DNA from 3 places in the Dactylosporangium maewongense genome. Region 3 is predicted to be linked to each of the others. Evidence: riboswitches for the same ligand, from Rfam matches in the RefSeq annotation. Region 3 holds a riboswitch; each other region holds the start of a gene.
The links. Region 3 has a riboswitch for cobalamin ahead of cobN (cobaltochelatase subunit CobN). Riboswitches for the same ligand answer to the same signal wherever they lie in the genome.

Region 1 (4,726 bases), on a different contig from region 3:
TGTCGTTGGCCAGGTAGGAGGCGATGGCGTTGGGGGCGCGGAAGTGCTCCGCCTGGCTGTTGCCGCCGATGACGTACGTGTGGGCGTTGACGGTGATGTTCCAGGCGTTGACGGCGATGTCGCGGTACCGGGTGGTGCCGGTCGCCTTGTACTCGCGGGCGGCGCCGATCCACTTCGGCACCTGGGTGTTGGCGTGCAGCCCGTTGAGCTGGTCGGTGTTGGACGCGAGCGGGTTGAACACGGCCGCGTGGTCGAAGCGCTGGGCCGCGGTGAGCCAGCGCGCGTCGCCGGTCTGCTGGTACAGGTCGGTGAGGACCGCGTTCATGCCGCCGAACTCGACGCCCAGCGTGGTCTGCATCTGGCTCGCGCTGAGCCGGCCGGTGCGCCAGTCGGCCCAGCCCGCGAGGGCGAGGAGCACGTCACGCGCCTGGGTGCTGCCGATGTACCGCCACACGTCCAGCAGCCCGGCGAGGGTCTTGTGGATGCAGTACCAGGGAACGTTGCCGTTGCTGAGGGTGCCGGCCTCCAGGGCGGTGAAGTCGGACTCCGGGAAGCCGGACAGGTAGCCGGTGCTGAAGCCGGCGGCGGCGTTGTTGGCCTGGCAGGCGGCCATCGCGGCGACCATGGCGTTGGCCTTGTCGCGGCAGGTGGTGTCGCCGAGCACCGCGTAGGCCTGGGCCCAGGCGGTCAGCAGGTGGCCCTGCATGTGGGTGCGGAACGGGAAGGTCGGCGCGTCCCAGCCGCCGGTCGCGGCGGCGCCGGCGGTGGACAGCCGGTGGTTGGCACGGAAGTTGTAGACGAGCCGGTTGACGTCGACGAAGCGCAGGTAGGCCAGGGTCCGGTTCTGGTTGTCCAGGAAGCGGCCGGTGCTCAGCCGCACCTGCCCGAGGTCGAACGCGTAGGCCGAGACGCCGATGTCGGCGCGGGCCGGGGCGAGGGCGGCGCCCGCGGCGGTCGGGGCGCCTAGCAGGGGCGCGGCCGCCGAGGCGGCGGCGACGGCGCCGGTGGTCTGCAGCAGCCGGCGGCGGCTGACGCTGGGGTGAGGCATGGGGTTGATCCTTTCGACCGTGACGGCGGGCGTTGGATGTGTGAGCGTTAACATGCTTGTGCGACGCGTCCGCACCTCATGACTGGCGGGTGAAGTGAGCGCTAACATCGCGGCGGCATGACGAGACTGCCAGAGGAATCGGCAACCTTCAAGGGCACGGGCCGGGCACACGACACGTCGGCACGGCTGTCACGGGACAGCCGGCCGCGGAATGTGAAGATCACAACACGCCGCACCGACATGTGGTGTGTGCATTTTTCGGCGACCCTAGATATGGTGCTCGACGCAGCTGGTTCGAGCCGGTCCCCCAGCGGGGCCGGGTCGAGGCAAGAGGGAACCCGGTGCGAGTCCGGGACTGCCCCGCAGCGGTGAGTGGGAACGACCGCCGTCGAGCACACTGGGCCATCCGGCCTGGGAAGTGACGGCCAGTAGGCGACCATCCGTGGTCACGCCCGCGAGTCCGAAGACCTGCCAGCGCGCCACGCACGCCCCGTGCGTGGCGGCTTCGAGGCCGCGCGGGACGGCCGACGCCACCATGAACGGTTCACGGACGGGCGACCCGCCGTGCGCGCCGTTCGGCGTCCCCGCGACCTCGGATCCACTGGAACGAGCTCGCGAGGAGAGAGCCAGTGACGGTCACGACGGCGCAGCCACGCCGGCCTGCGATGCGGGTCCGGAACCGCGACGGCGACCTGGAGCCGGTCGACGTCGGCAAGATCGTCAAGGCGGTCGAGCGGTGGGTCGGCGGCCTCGACGAGGTCGACCCGCTGCGGGTGGCGACCAGGACGATCAGCGGCCTGTACGACGGCGCCACCACCGCGGAGCTGGACAAGCTGTCGATCCAGACCGCCGCCGAGCTCATCGGTGAGGAGCCGCAGTATTCGAGGCTCGCGGCGCGGCTGCTCGCCGCGTACGTCGGCAAGGAGGTCCGCGGGCAGGGCGTGGCCGGCTTCAGCCAGTCGATCCGCCACGCCCACGACCTGGGGCTGATCGGCGACGAGACGGCGGCGTTCGTGGCCCGCCACGCCCGCGAGCTCGACGACGCCGTCGACCCGGACGGTGACCTGCGGTTCGAGTACTTCGGGCTGCGGACGGTCGCCGACCGGTACCTGCTGCGCCACCCGACCAGCCGCCTCGTCGTGGAGACGCCGCAGTACTGGCTGCTGCGGGTGGCCTGCGGGCTGTCGCGGACGCCGTCCGAGGCGACCGGCTTCTACCGGCTCATGTCGTCCCTGGCGTACCTGCCGAGCTCGCCGACGCTGTTCAACTCCGGCACCCGGCACACCCAGATGTCCTCCTGCTTCCTGGTCGACTCGCCCCGCGACGAGCTCGACTCGATCTACGAGCGCTACCACCAGGTCGCGAAGCTGTCGAAGTTCTCCGGCGGCATCGGCATCTCCTGGACGCGGGTCCGCGGCCGGGGCGCGCTCATCCGCGGCACCAACGGCAGGTCCAACGGGATCGTGCCGTTCCTGAAGACCCTCGACGCCGGGGTCGCGGCGGTGAACCAGGGCGGCCGGCGCAAGGGTGCCGCGTGCGTGTACCTGGAGCCGTGGCACCCGGACATCGAGGAGTTCCTGGAGCTGCGGGACAACACCGGCGAGGAGTCCCGACGCACGCACAACCTGAACCTGGCCAACTGGATCCCGGACGAGTTCATGCGCCGGGTCGAGGCCGACGCCGACTGGTCGCTCATCGACCCGTCCGACGCGCCGGAGCTGCCCGACCTGCACGGCGAGGCGTTCGACGACGCCTACCGCGTCGCGGAGAAGCGGGCGGTCAGGACGGTCAAGGCCCGTGACCTGTACGCCCGGATGATGCGCACGCTCGCCCAGACCGGCAACGGGTGGATGACGTTCAAGGACCGCTCCAACGCGCTGTCGAACCAGACCGGGGCGCCCGGCAACACCATCCACCTGTCGAACCTGTGCACCGAGATCCTCGAGGTCAACAGCGACGACGAGACCGCCGTGTGCAACCTGGGCTCGATCAACCTCGGCGCGCACGTCACCGCCGACGGCGTCGACTGGCAGCGGCTGCGGGAGACCGTCCGCACCGCCGTCGTGTTCCTTGATCGGGTCATCGACATCAACTACTACCCGGCGGCGCAGGCCGCCGCGTCGAACCCGCGCTGGCGGCCGGTCGGCCTCGGCCTGATGGGCCTGCAGGACGCGTTCTTCACGCTCCGGCTGCCGTTCGACTCCGAGCCGGCGCGGGACCTGTCCACCCGGGTCCAGGAGGAGATCCTCCTCACCGCCGCCGAGACGTCCGCCGAGCTGGCGGAGCGGTCCGGCCCGCACCCGGCGTTCGCCGAGACCCGCGCGGCACGCGGCGAGCTGCACCCGGACCTGTGGGGCGCCACCCCCGCACAGCCCGGGCGGTGGGCGGCGCTGCGGGCCCGGGCCGCGGCGCACGGGCTGCGCAACTCGCTGCTCGTCGCGATCGCGCCGACGGCGACGATCGCCTCGATCGCCGGCTGCTACGAGTGCATCGAGCCGCAGGTGTCCAACCTGTTCAAACGCGAGACCATGTCCGGCGAGTTCCTGCAGGTCAACACCTACCTGGTCCGGGAGCTCAAGGCCCGCGGGCTGTGGACGGCCGCGGTCCGCGAGCAGATCAAGCGGGCCGAAGGGTCGGTGCAGGCGGTCGACGGCCTGCCCGAGGACGTGCGTTCGCTGTTCCGCACCGCGTGGGAGCTGCCCCAGCGGGCGCTCATCGACCTCGCCGCGGCCCGCGCGCCGTACATCGACCAGTCCCAGTCGCTGAACCTGTTCATGGCCGCACCGACGATCGGCAAGCTCTCCTCGATGTACCTGCACGCCTGGAAGAGCGGCCTGAAGACCACCTACTACCTGCGGTCCCGGCCGGCGACCCGGATCCAGCAGGCGACCGTGCCGGTCCTGCCGGCGATCACCGCGGCCGACGGCGCCGACGCCGTCGCCTGCTCCCTGGAGAACCCCGAAGCCTGCGAGGCCTGCCAGTGACCGTCATTCCCGTTCCCCGCGCCGCCACCGCGCCCATGCTGCTCGACCCCGGCATGGACCTGACCCTGCGCCCGATGCGGTACCCGCACTTCTTCGCCCGGTTCAAGGACGCCATCAAGAACACCTGGACCGTCGAGGAGATCGACCTGCACACCGACCTGCCCGACCTCGCCGGGCTCACCCCGGCGGAGCGGCACCTGGTGTCCCGGCTCGTCGCGTTCTTCGCCACCGGCGACACGATCGTGGCCAACAACCTCGTGCTCAACCTGTACCAGCACGTCAACAGCCCCGAGGCCAGGCTCTACCTGTCCCGGCAGCTGTTCGAGGAGGCTGTGCACGTCCAGTTCTACCTGAACCTGCTCGACACGTACGTCACCGACGAGCACGAGCGCTCCGCCGCCTTCGCCGCCGTGGAGAACATCCCGTCGATCCGCCGCAAGGCCGAGTTCTGCTTCCGCTGGATCGACTCGATCTTCGAGCTGCGCGAGCTGAGGACCCGCGACGACCGGCGGTCGTTCCTGCTCAATCTGATCTGCTTCGCCGCCTGCATCGAAGGGTTGTTCTTCTACGGCGCCTTCGCCTACGTGTATCACCTGCGCTCCCGCGGCCTGCTGCACGGCCTCGCCTCGGGCACCAACTGGGTCTTCCGCGACGAGTCGATGCACATGGCCTTCGCGTTCGACGTCGTCGACAC
Region 2 (4,726 bases), on a different contig from region 3:
CGTCGTGAGCGTCGGCGACCGCCACGACCTGGACGTCCTCCCGGCCCGCGCCGCCGGCCTGCACGCCGTCCACCTCGACCGCCCCGGCACCGCCCCACCCGGCGAGGCGCACCGGATCGGCTCACTGCGCGACCTGCCCGCCCTCCTGCTCCCCCACTGAGCCGCCGGAACCGCCGCACCGCCAAGCCGGAAGCGGCGGCCGTGAAGCCGGGCGGAGCGGGCGGCGTCAGGGGGTGCGGAAGCCGGCGCGGTACGAGTGCGGCGGGATCCCGACCTGGCGGCGGAAGTGGGGGCGCAGGGCGACGCCGTCGGTGAAGCCGCACGCGCGGGCGACCGCGTCGATGTCCAGGTCGGTGGTGGTCAGGACGTGCTGGGCGCGCAGCACGCGCTGCTGGAGCAGCCAGCGCAGCGGGGACGAGCCGGTCTCCTCGCGGAAGCGGCGGTCGAACGTGCGGCGGCTCAGGTGGGCGGTGGCGGCGAGACGGTCGACGTCCAGGGTCGGGTCGTCGAGGCGCTCCAGGGCGAAGCGCATCGCGTCGCCCACGGCGTCGCCGTCGCGCAGCCGCGGGACCGGGCGCTCGATGAACTGGGCCTGCCCGCCGGCCCGGTGCGGGGCGACGACGAGGGCGCGGGCGGCCGCGTTGGCGAGCGCCGGGCCGTGGTCGCGGCGCAGCAGGTGCAGGCAGGCGTCGAGGCCCGCGGCGCTGCCGGCGCTGGTGACGACCAGGCCCTCGTCGACATACAGCACGTCCTCGACGACGTCGACCGCGGGGAAGCGGGACGCGAACTCGGGCAGGTGCCGCCAGTGCGTCGTGGCGCGGCGGCCGTCGAGCAGGCCGGCCTCGGCGAGCACGAACGCGCCCAGGCACAGCCCGACCACGGTGGCGCCCTCGTCGTGCGCGCGGCGGAGCCGGTCGAGGATGCCGGGCGCGACCGGCGCGCCGCCGGGCACCCGCCAGCCGGGCACGACGACGACGCCGGCGGTGTCGAGGTCGTCGAGGTCGTGCGGGGCGGTGAGGGCGATGCCGGCCGTCGTCGTCAGCGGGCCGGGGTGCTCCCCCGCGGTCCGCACGTCGAAGGCGGCCGCGACGCCGAACACCCGGGGTGCCACGGCGACCTCCAGCATCGGCGCGCCGTCGCCGATGAGCACCCCGACCGTCGTCGCCGAGCGCGTCATGGCTTGATCGTATCGGAGGATGGCGTTCCGGCCACTGCCGGCGGGCGCCGGGACCGGCGAAGGTGATGCCCATGACGATGCAGTTCCAGCGGTTCGGCGGCCCGACGGTGGTGTTCGGCGTCGGTGGCGTCACGTTCATCACCGACCCCACGTTCGACCCGCCCGGGCAGTACCCGCTCGGCAGCCGCGTGCTGACCAAGACCGAGCCCGCCGCCGGCACCCCCGACGACGCCGGCGCCGTCGACGTCGTGCTGCTCTCGCACGACCAGCACCCCGACAACCTCGACACCCTCGGTCGTGCGTTCGCGGCGTCGGTACCGGTGGTGCTCAGCACCCCGGCGGCGGCCGCCCGCCTGGGCGGCCAGGTCACCGGCCTGGAGCCGTGGTCCCACACCGACCTGCCCCGGCCCGGCGGCGACGGCCACGTGCGGGTCACCGCCGTCCCCGCGCAGCACGGCCCCGACGGCACCGAGCACCTCACCGGTCCGGTCACCGGGTTCGTCCTGCACGGCGACGGCCTGCCGACCGTCTACGTCAGCGGCGACAACGCGTCGCTGGACGTCGTCGCCGCGGTCGCGGAGCGCTTCCCGTCCGTCGACGTGGCGATCCTGTTCGGCGGCCGGGCCCGCACCGCGCTGCTCGGCGACGCCGACCTCACCCTCGGCGCGACCGGGATGCTGGCGGCGGCCAGGCTCCTGGACGCGAAGACCGTGGTGCCGGTCCACGTCGACAGCTGGGCCCACTTCACCGAGGGCATCACCGACGTCCGCGCCGCCTTCGAAACCGCGGGCAGCGCCCGCCTGCTTCGATAAACCACGGGACCGCGGCGGGCGACGCGCACCCGCCGCGGTAGCCGCGCGGGTGCCGGGGTAACCGGCAGGGGTGCTCATCGCCCACCTCAGCGACCTCCACCTCGGCGCGCAGCCGCCCGACCGGTTCGACCGCGTCATCGCGTACATCGGCAGCCTCCGCGAACCGGTGGACGCCGTGCTCGTCACCGGCGACGTCGCCGACCACGGACTCGACGCCGAATACGCCGCGTTCGGCCGGCTCCGGACGCTCGGTGTGCCCGTCCTCGCGGTGCCCGGCAACCACGACGACCCGGCCGCGTTCCGGACCGACCGCGCCGAGACCGTGGCGGGGGTGCTGTTCGCGCTGTGCGACTCGTCGGTGCCCGGGCACGCCGAGGGCTGGCTCGACGACGGCACCCTCCGGTGGCTCGACGGCACCCTCGCGGCGGCGACGGGCACGCCCGCGCTCGTGTGCTGCCATCATCCGCCGGTACCGGTCGGCAAGCCCGCCGCGGACCAGGTCCGCCAGCTCGGCGCCGGCCGGCTCGCCGAGGTCCTCCGCCGCCACCCGGACGTGCTCGCCGTCCTGTGCGGGCACGTCCACAGCGCCGCCGTCGGCACGTTCGCGGGCGTGCCCGTGCTCGCCGCGCCGGGCGTCGAGTCGACGATGGTGCTGCCGTGGGAGCCCGAGGACCGGCCCGAGCCGCCGCCGGCGCTCGCGTTCCACCTCGTCGAGGACGGCCGGCTCACCACTCACTACCGGCTCTGCGTGCCCTGAGCCCTGACGGTCCGCGAATGCCGCGGACTGAGCCCCTGCGGTCCGCGAATGCCGCGGACTGAGCCCCTGCGGTCCGCGAATGCCGCGGACTGAGCCCCTGCGGTCCGCGAATGCCGCGGCCCGGCCGGGCCGCCGCGTATGCTGCCGGACGGCACGAACTGAAGCGAGGTGCCCCGGGCGACCGGGGAGAATCGGGAAGCCGGTGTGAATCCGGCACGGGCCCGCCGCGGTGATCGGGGAGCTGCCGTCCATGCGCACCAGCGGTGCGCGGTCACTGGCCTCAGGGCTGGGAAGGCGGACGGTGCAGGCGTTGATCCGAGAGTCCGAAGACCGGCCTCGCGGTCACCGGCCGTCCGTGACGGGCGGCCACGAGCAGCGGGAGCCTGCCCTGATGAGCACCGACCTGTACGACGTCGTGCACCGCCGCCGCGACGTGCGCGGCCAGTTCAATGGCGCGCCGATCCCCGCCGACGTCCTCGACCGCGTGCTGGGCGCCGCCCACGCCGCGCCGAGCGTCGGCCTGTCCCAGCCGTGGGACTTCGTCCTCGTCCGCGACCCCGCCCTGCGCGGCGCCTTCCACGACCACGTCCGCACCGAACGCGACACGTTCGCCGCGACGCTCGACGCCGACCGGGCCGCGGCCTTCGCCCGCATCAAGATCGACGGGGTGCTGGAGTCGACCCTGTCCGTGGTCGTCACGTACGACCCTGGCCGCGGCGGCCCGGCGGTCCTCGGCCGGCACGCGATCGCCGACGCCGGCCTCTACTCCGTCTGCCTCGCCATCCAGAACCTGTGGCTGGCCGCGACCGCGGAGGGGCTCGGCGTCGGCTGGGTGTCGTTCTACCGCGAGCCGTTCGTCCGTGAGCTGCTGGGCGTCCCGGCCGGCATCCGCCCGGTCGCCTGGCTGTGCCTGGGCCCGGTGACCCACCTGGAATCCGTCCCCGACCTGGAGCGGCACGGCTGGCGCCGCCGGGCACCGCTCGCCGACGCCGTGCATCACGACCGCTGGTAGCCGGCGCCGCGCGGGGCGGGCACGGCGCCGGGCGGGACCGGGGCGGGGCTCAGAGCAGCGCGGCGAGCTGCTGGCAGGTCGGGCGGGCCTCCAGGTGCAGGCGGGCGACGTTGAGCCCATCGCTGCCGAGCACCGCGAGCAGCGTGCTGCCGTCCACGGCGTACACGGTGAAGTAGCCGCCGTCGTTGCGCATGGTCGCGTCCCGGAACGGTGACTGCCCCAGCACCAGCGCCACCTGCCGGCCCAGGCCGAACGTCGTCGCCGCCAGCGCGGCCGCGTCGTGCGGCTCAGTGCCTCCGCCGGCGTCGTACGCGCCCAGGTCATAGGTGACCAGCAGGCCGTCGACGCCGGCGAGCACGCTGCCGCGGACCCCCGGCACGCGCAGGCGCAGGTCCGCCATCGCGGCGCGCACCGGGGACAGGGCGGCGTCGAGCGGCTCGGGCCGCGCGCCGAACTGCGGCGACTGCAGCTGACCGACGCCGCCCCCGGGCTCGAGGCCCTCTCTGCGCGGCAGGCCGTCCTCGTCGGGGGCGCCGCCGAAGAAGCCGGACGTCACAGTTCGAGGCCCTCCTCGATCGCGCGCAGCTGGTGGCGGGCCAGCGCGAGGTTGGCGCGCGCCTTCGCGAGCGCGACGTACAGGAACAGCCCGTGGCCGTTGCGGGAGTGCAGCGGCCGGATGATGTGGTACTGGCTGTCGAGCGTGATGAGGATGTCCTCGATCGGCTCGCCGAGACCGAGCATCTCGATGGTGCGCAGCTTCGCCCGCACGACGTCGGTGTTGCCGGCCGCGGCCACCGTGATGTCGAAGTCGGCGCCGCCGCCGAGGGTGCCCAGCGTCATGCCGCTGGTGTAGTCGACGAGCGCGACCGCGAACGCCCCCTCGATGTTCATCGCGCTCTTCAGCGCGACATCCAGGTTGTTGCTCAAATCCGTGCCTCCTGAGCTGGTGCGGGTGCCGCGGCCAGCCT
Region 3 (4,726 bases):
GGCGGTGCGCATGGCGCTGGTGCCCCACATCGACAGGCCGACGGAGCGCGGCCACGCACCGTGGTCGGCCTTGTAGCGGGCGAGCAGCGAGTCGGCCATCGCCTGACCCGTCTCCCACGCGAGCCGGCTCGGGATCGCCTTCGGGTCGACGGAGTAGAAGTTGCGCCCGGTCGGCAGCACGTTGATCAGCCCGCGCAGCGGCGACCCGCTCGGCCCCGCCGGGACATACCCTCCGTCCAGCGCATGCAGGACCATCGTCAGTTCGTCGCCGGTACGGGACAGCCGCGGCACGATCTCCCGTGCGGCGAACTCCAGCACCCGTACCACATCCGGCAAATCCGAAATGTCGGAGATGTCGGTGGTGGGCCAGCCCCGTGACTCCATCTCCGCCACGAGGGCGCGGGCCTGCGACTCGGCCTCGTCGACCGACACGCGCGCGGTCGAGCCCTCGGTCAGGCCGAGGGCCTCGCGCAGGCCGGGCAGCGCGACCGCGCCGCCCCACAGCTGCCGCGCCCGCAGCATGGCGAGGACCAGGTCGACCCGGGCCTCGCCCGCCGGCGCGACGCCGAGCACGTGCAGCCCGTCGCGGATCTGGACGTCCTTGATCTCGCAGAGCCAGCCGTCGATGTGCAGGATCAGCTCGTCGAACCCGTCGTCACCCGGCCGGTCGGCCAGGCCCAGGTCGTGGTCGAGCCGCGCCGCCTGCAGCAGCGTCCAGATCTGCCCGCGGATCGCCGGCAGCTTCGCCGGGTCGAGGGCCGCGATCGTCGAGTGCTCGTCCAGGAGCTGCTCGAGGCGGGCGATGTCACCGTACGACTCGGCGCGCGCCATCGGCGGGATCAGGTGGTCGACCAGGGTGGCGTGCGCCCGCCGCTTCGCCTGGGTGCCCTCGCCGGGGTCGTTGACCAGGAACGGGTAGATCAGCGGCAGGTTTCCGAGGGCCGCGTCGGCGCCGCACGAGGCGGACATCCCGACCGTCTTGCCCGGCAGCCACTCGAGGTTGCCGTGCTTGCCGACGTGCACGACCGCGTGCGCGCCGAACTCGTCGGCGAGCCACCGGTACGCGGCCAGGTAGTGGTGGCTCGGCGGCAGGTCGGGGTCGTGGTAGATCGCGACGGGGTTCTCCCCGAAGCCGCGCGGCGGCTGCACCATCACCACGACGTTGCCCTCGCGCAGCGCGGCGAGGACGATCTCGCCGCCGGGGTCGCGGGACGTGTCGACGAACAGCTCACCGGGCGCCGGCCCCCAGTGCCGCTCCATCTCCTCCCGCAGGTCGGCGGGGAGCGTGTCGAACCAGCTCCGGTACCGGGCGGCGGAGATCCGGATCGGGTTGCCGCGCAGCTGGTCCTCGGTGAGCCAGTTCACGTCCTGCCCGCCGGCGGCGATGAGCGTGTGCATCAGCGCGTCGCCGTCCTTCGGGAAGCCGTCGGCGCCGACGTACCCCTGCGCGTGCATCGCATCGAGCAGCCGCACGACGCTCGCGGGCGTGTCCAGGCCGACCGCGTTGCCGATCCGCGCGTGCTTCGTCGGGTACGCGCTGAGCATCAGCACGATCTTGCGGTCCTCGGGCCGCAGGTGCCGCAGCCGGGCGTGCGCGACCGCGGTCCCGGCGACCCGGCCGGCCCGCTCCCGGTCGGCGACGTACACGGTGAGGCCGTCGGCGTCGATCTCCTTGAACGAGAACGGCACCGTGATGATCCGGCCGTCGAACTCGGGGATCGCGACCTGCGTCGCGGTGTCCAGCGGCGACAGCCCGTCGTCGTTGGCGTCCCAGGTGTCGCGGGAGCTCGTGAGGCACAGCCCCTGCAGGATCGGCACGTCGAGCGCGGCCAGGGCGCCGACGTCCCACGCCCCGTCCTCGCCGCCGGCCTGCGCGTCGGCGGGCCGGGTGCCGCCCGCGGCGAGGACCGTGACGACCAGCGCGTCCGCCTGCCGCAGCGTGTCGAGCAGCTCCGCCGGGGCGGCCCGCAGCGACGAGGCGAACACCGGCAGGGCCCGCCCGCCCGCGTCCTCGACGGCCTCGCAGAGCGTCTCCACGAACGCGGTGTTTCCCGCCAGGTGGTGCGCCCGGTAGTAGATGATCCCGACGGTCGGACCGTCGGCCGTGGACTCCCGGTCCAGCTCTCCCCACGCGGGGGTCTGCACCGGCGGCGCGAACCCGTGGCCGGTCAGCAGGACCGTGTCGGAGAGGAAGTTGTGCAGCTCGGCGAGGTTGGCGGGGCCGCCCTCGGTGAAGTAGGCGTGGGCCTCCGCGGCGACGCCGGCGGGCACCGTCGAGTGGCGCATCAGCTCCGCGTCGGGCAGCGACTCACCGCCGAGCAGCACCACCGGCGCCGGCAGGCGCAGCAGCGTGTCGAACCCCTCCTGCCAGTCGCGGTAGCCGCCCAGGAACCGCACCACGACCAGGTCGGCGCCGTCGGCCAGGGCCGGCAGCTCCTCCACGGTGAGGCGGGACGGGTTGGCCAGCCGGAACGCCGCGCCGCTCGCACGGGCGCTGAGCAGGTCGGTGTCGGACGTCGACAGCAGCAGGATCACGCCGGGGTCCTCCCTCGGGGTCCGCGCCCCAAGTCGGTCGGGAAAGGTTCCGGCGGCGGAGAGTCTCCTGGCTCCCGGATCGGCGCTCGCCTCCGGCCTTCCCGGGCTCGCACCCGGTGGCCGTCGTCTCCGGCCCCCTGGGCGCTGGGCCCGGTGGCCGTCGTCGGAGGTCCACTCCCCGGTCACAGTGGCGGGACCGCGCCGGATTCACACCGGCTTCCTCCACACGTCGCCGTACAGCACCGCCAACTCTGCCGGTCACGGCTTCCTTGCGTCAAGCTCGCCCGGGCCGGCCGCCGCCGGTCGGCCCGCTTGGCCGGGTCGCTTGGTCGGCTTCCTTGGGTCGGGGGCGGCGCTGCGCAGTAGTATCCGGCGCGTGCAGGCTGCCAGTGGACGTGACGCTCCGGACCGGTGCCCGGGTGCCGTGCAGGTCCACGCGGCGGCCGACGGCGGTCTTGCCCGCGTCCGGCTGCCCGGGGGGCGGCTGCCCGTCCCAGCCCTCGCGGTCCTCCGCGCCGCCGCCGCGGACCTCGGCGACCCCGCCCTGGAGCTCACCTCGCGCGGAAACGTGCAGATCAGAGGGCTGCGGCCGGACGCGTCGCCGGAGCTGGCGGCCAGGCTCACCGCCGCGGGACTGCTGCCGTCGGACACCCACGAGCGGGTCCGCAACATCATCGCCAGCCCGCTCAGCGGCCGCGACGGCCTCGGCGAGCTGGACGTGCGGCCGGTGGTGGCCGCGTTCGACGCCGGGCTGTGCGCCGACCCCGCGCTGGCGGCGCTGCCCGGCCGGTTCCTGGTGACCATCGACGACGGGCGCGGCGACGTGTCCCCGCTCGGCGGCGACGTCGGCCTGCACGGCGACCGCCTCCTCCTCGCCGGGCTCCCGACCGCGGGCCGGGGCGGTGACAACCCCGCTGAGCTGCTGCTCCGGGCGTCCCGGGCGTTCCTGGACGAGCGCGCTGCGCAGGGCGGCACCGCGTGGCGGCTGGCCGAGCTGACCGACGGCCCGGCCCGGGTGGCGGCCCGCCTGGGGTTCGCCCCCGGTACAGACGTTGACCAATTCGTAGGCTCGCCTGGGCCGGCGGTCGGACGGGCCCCGCAGGTCGGGGGACTGGTCGCGCTGACGGTGGTCGTACCACTCGGGCTGCTGACACCGGAGCAGTCGGCGGCGCTCGTCGCGGCGGCGCCGGGGGAGATCATCGTCACGCCGTGGCGGACCGTCGTCGTGCCCGACGTGCCGGTCGAAGAAGCTGGACGTCTCGAGTCACTGCTGACGACCGCCGGCCTCGGCACCGACCCCGCGACACCGTGGGCCGGGGTCACGGCGTGCGCCGGCCGGCCCGGCTGCGCGAAGGCCCTCGCCGACGTGCGCGCCGACGCCCGCGCGGCCGTCCTCAGCGGTCTCGACCATGCGTTGCCGGTGCACTGGGTCGGCTGCGAACGGCGCTGCGGCGCACCGAAGGGAAGGCACGTGGAGATGCTCGCGACCGCCGACGGCTACCGGGTGCTGTCATGACGGCTCAGGAGACCGTCGCTGATGGCGCCTCCGGTTCCGTCCAGGACGGTGGCTTCGACTACGTCAAGGACGGCGCGGAGATCTACCGGCGGTCGTTCGCGACGATCCGCGCCGAGGCCGACCTGTCCGCGCTGCCCGCCGACGTCGCCCAGGTCACCGTCCGCATGATCCACGCGTGCGGCATGGTCGACCTCGCCGGTGACGTCGGGTACAGCGCGGACGTCGTGCGCCTCGCCCGCGCCGCCCTGCGCGACGGCGCCCCGATCCTGTGCGACGCGGAGATGGTCGCCTCCGGCGTGACCCGCGCCCGGCTGCCCCGCGACAACGAGGTCCTGTGCACGCTGCGCGACCCGCGGGTCCCGGCGCTCGCCCATGAGCTGGGCACCACGCGCAGCGCCGCCGCCCTCGACCTGTGGGGTCCGCGCCTCGACGGCGCGGTCGTCGCCATCGGCAACGCGCCGACGGCGCTGTTCCGGCTCCTGGAGATGATCGCGGCCGGCGCGCCCCGGCCCGCGGCCGTGCTGGGCATCCCCGTCGGGTTCATCGGCGCGGCCGAGTCGAAGGTCGCGCTCGCGGCGTCGGACCTGCCACACCTGGTCGTGCACGGCCGCCGGGGCGGCAGCGCGATGACGGCCGCCGCCGTCAACGCCATCGCGGACGAGAAGGAATGACCAC

Region 1: it holds a riboswitch for cobalamin, as region 3 does, so the genes downstream of both, ABD332_RS29890 (ribonucleoside-diphosphate reductase subunit alpha) here and cobN (cobaltochelatase subunit CobN) in region 3, are expected to answer to the same signal.
Region 2: it holds a riboswitch for cobalamin, as region 3 does, so the genes downstream of both, bluB (5,6-dimethylbenzimidazole synthase) here and cobN (cobaltochelatase subunit CobN) in region 3, are expected to answer to the same signal.

The regions. Positions count from the first base shown of each region.
Region 1 is NZ_BAAAQD010000012.1:353,202-357,927, forward strand. Features, by position in the region: gene ABD332_RS29885 (beta-L-arabinofuranosidase domain-containing protein) at 1-1,048, opposite strand, end outside; cobalamin riboswitch at 1,323-1,522, shown strand; gene ABD332_RS29890 (ribonucleoside-diphosphate reductase subunit alpha) at 1,714-4,032, shown strand; gene ABD332_RS29895 (ribonucleotide-diphosphate reductase subunit beta) at 4,068-4,726, shown strand, end outside.
Region 2 is NZ_BAAAQD010000009.1:25,105-29,830, reverse strand. Features, by position in the region: gene ABD332_RS22830 (HAD family hydrolase) at 1-160, shown strand, start outside; gene ABD332_RS22825 (GlxA family transcriptional regulator) at 227-1,177, opposite strand; gene ABD332_RS22820 (MBL fold metallo-hydrolase) at 1,249-1,989, shown strand; gene ABD332_RS22815 (metallophosphoesterase) at 2,060-2,746, shown strand; cobalamin riboswitch at 2,897-3,099, shown strand; gene bluB (5,6-dimethylbenzimidazole synthase) at 3,138-3,758, shown strand; gene ABD332_RS22805 (roadblock/LC7 domain-containing protein) at 3,808-4,314, opposite strand; gene ABD332_RS22800 (hypothetical protein) at 4,311-4,649, opposite strand.
Region 3 is NZ_BAAAQD010000005.1:142,357-147,082, reverse strand. Features, by position in the region: gene cobN (cobaltochelatase subunit CobN) at 1-2,535, opposite strand, end outside; cobalamin riboswitch at 2,576-2,797, opposite strand; gene ABD332_RS14930 (precorrin-3B synthase) at 2,912-4,051, shown strand; gene ABD332_RS14925 (precorrin-8X methylmutase) at 4,048-4,722, shown strand; gene ABD332_RS14920 (precorrin-2 C(20)-methyltransferase) at 4,719-4,726, shown strand, end outside.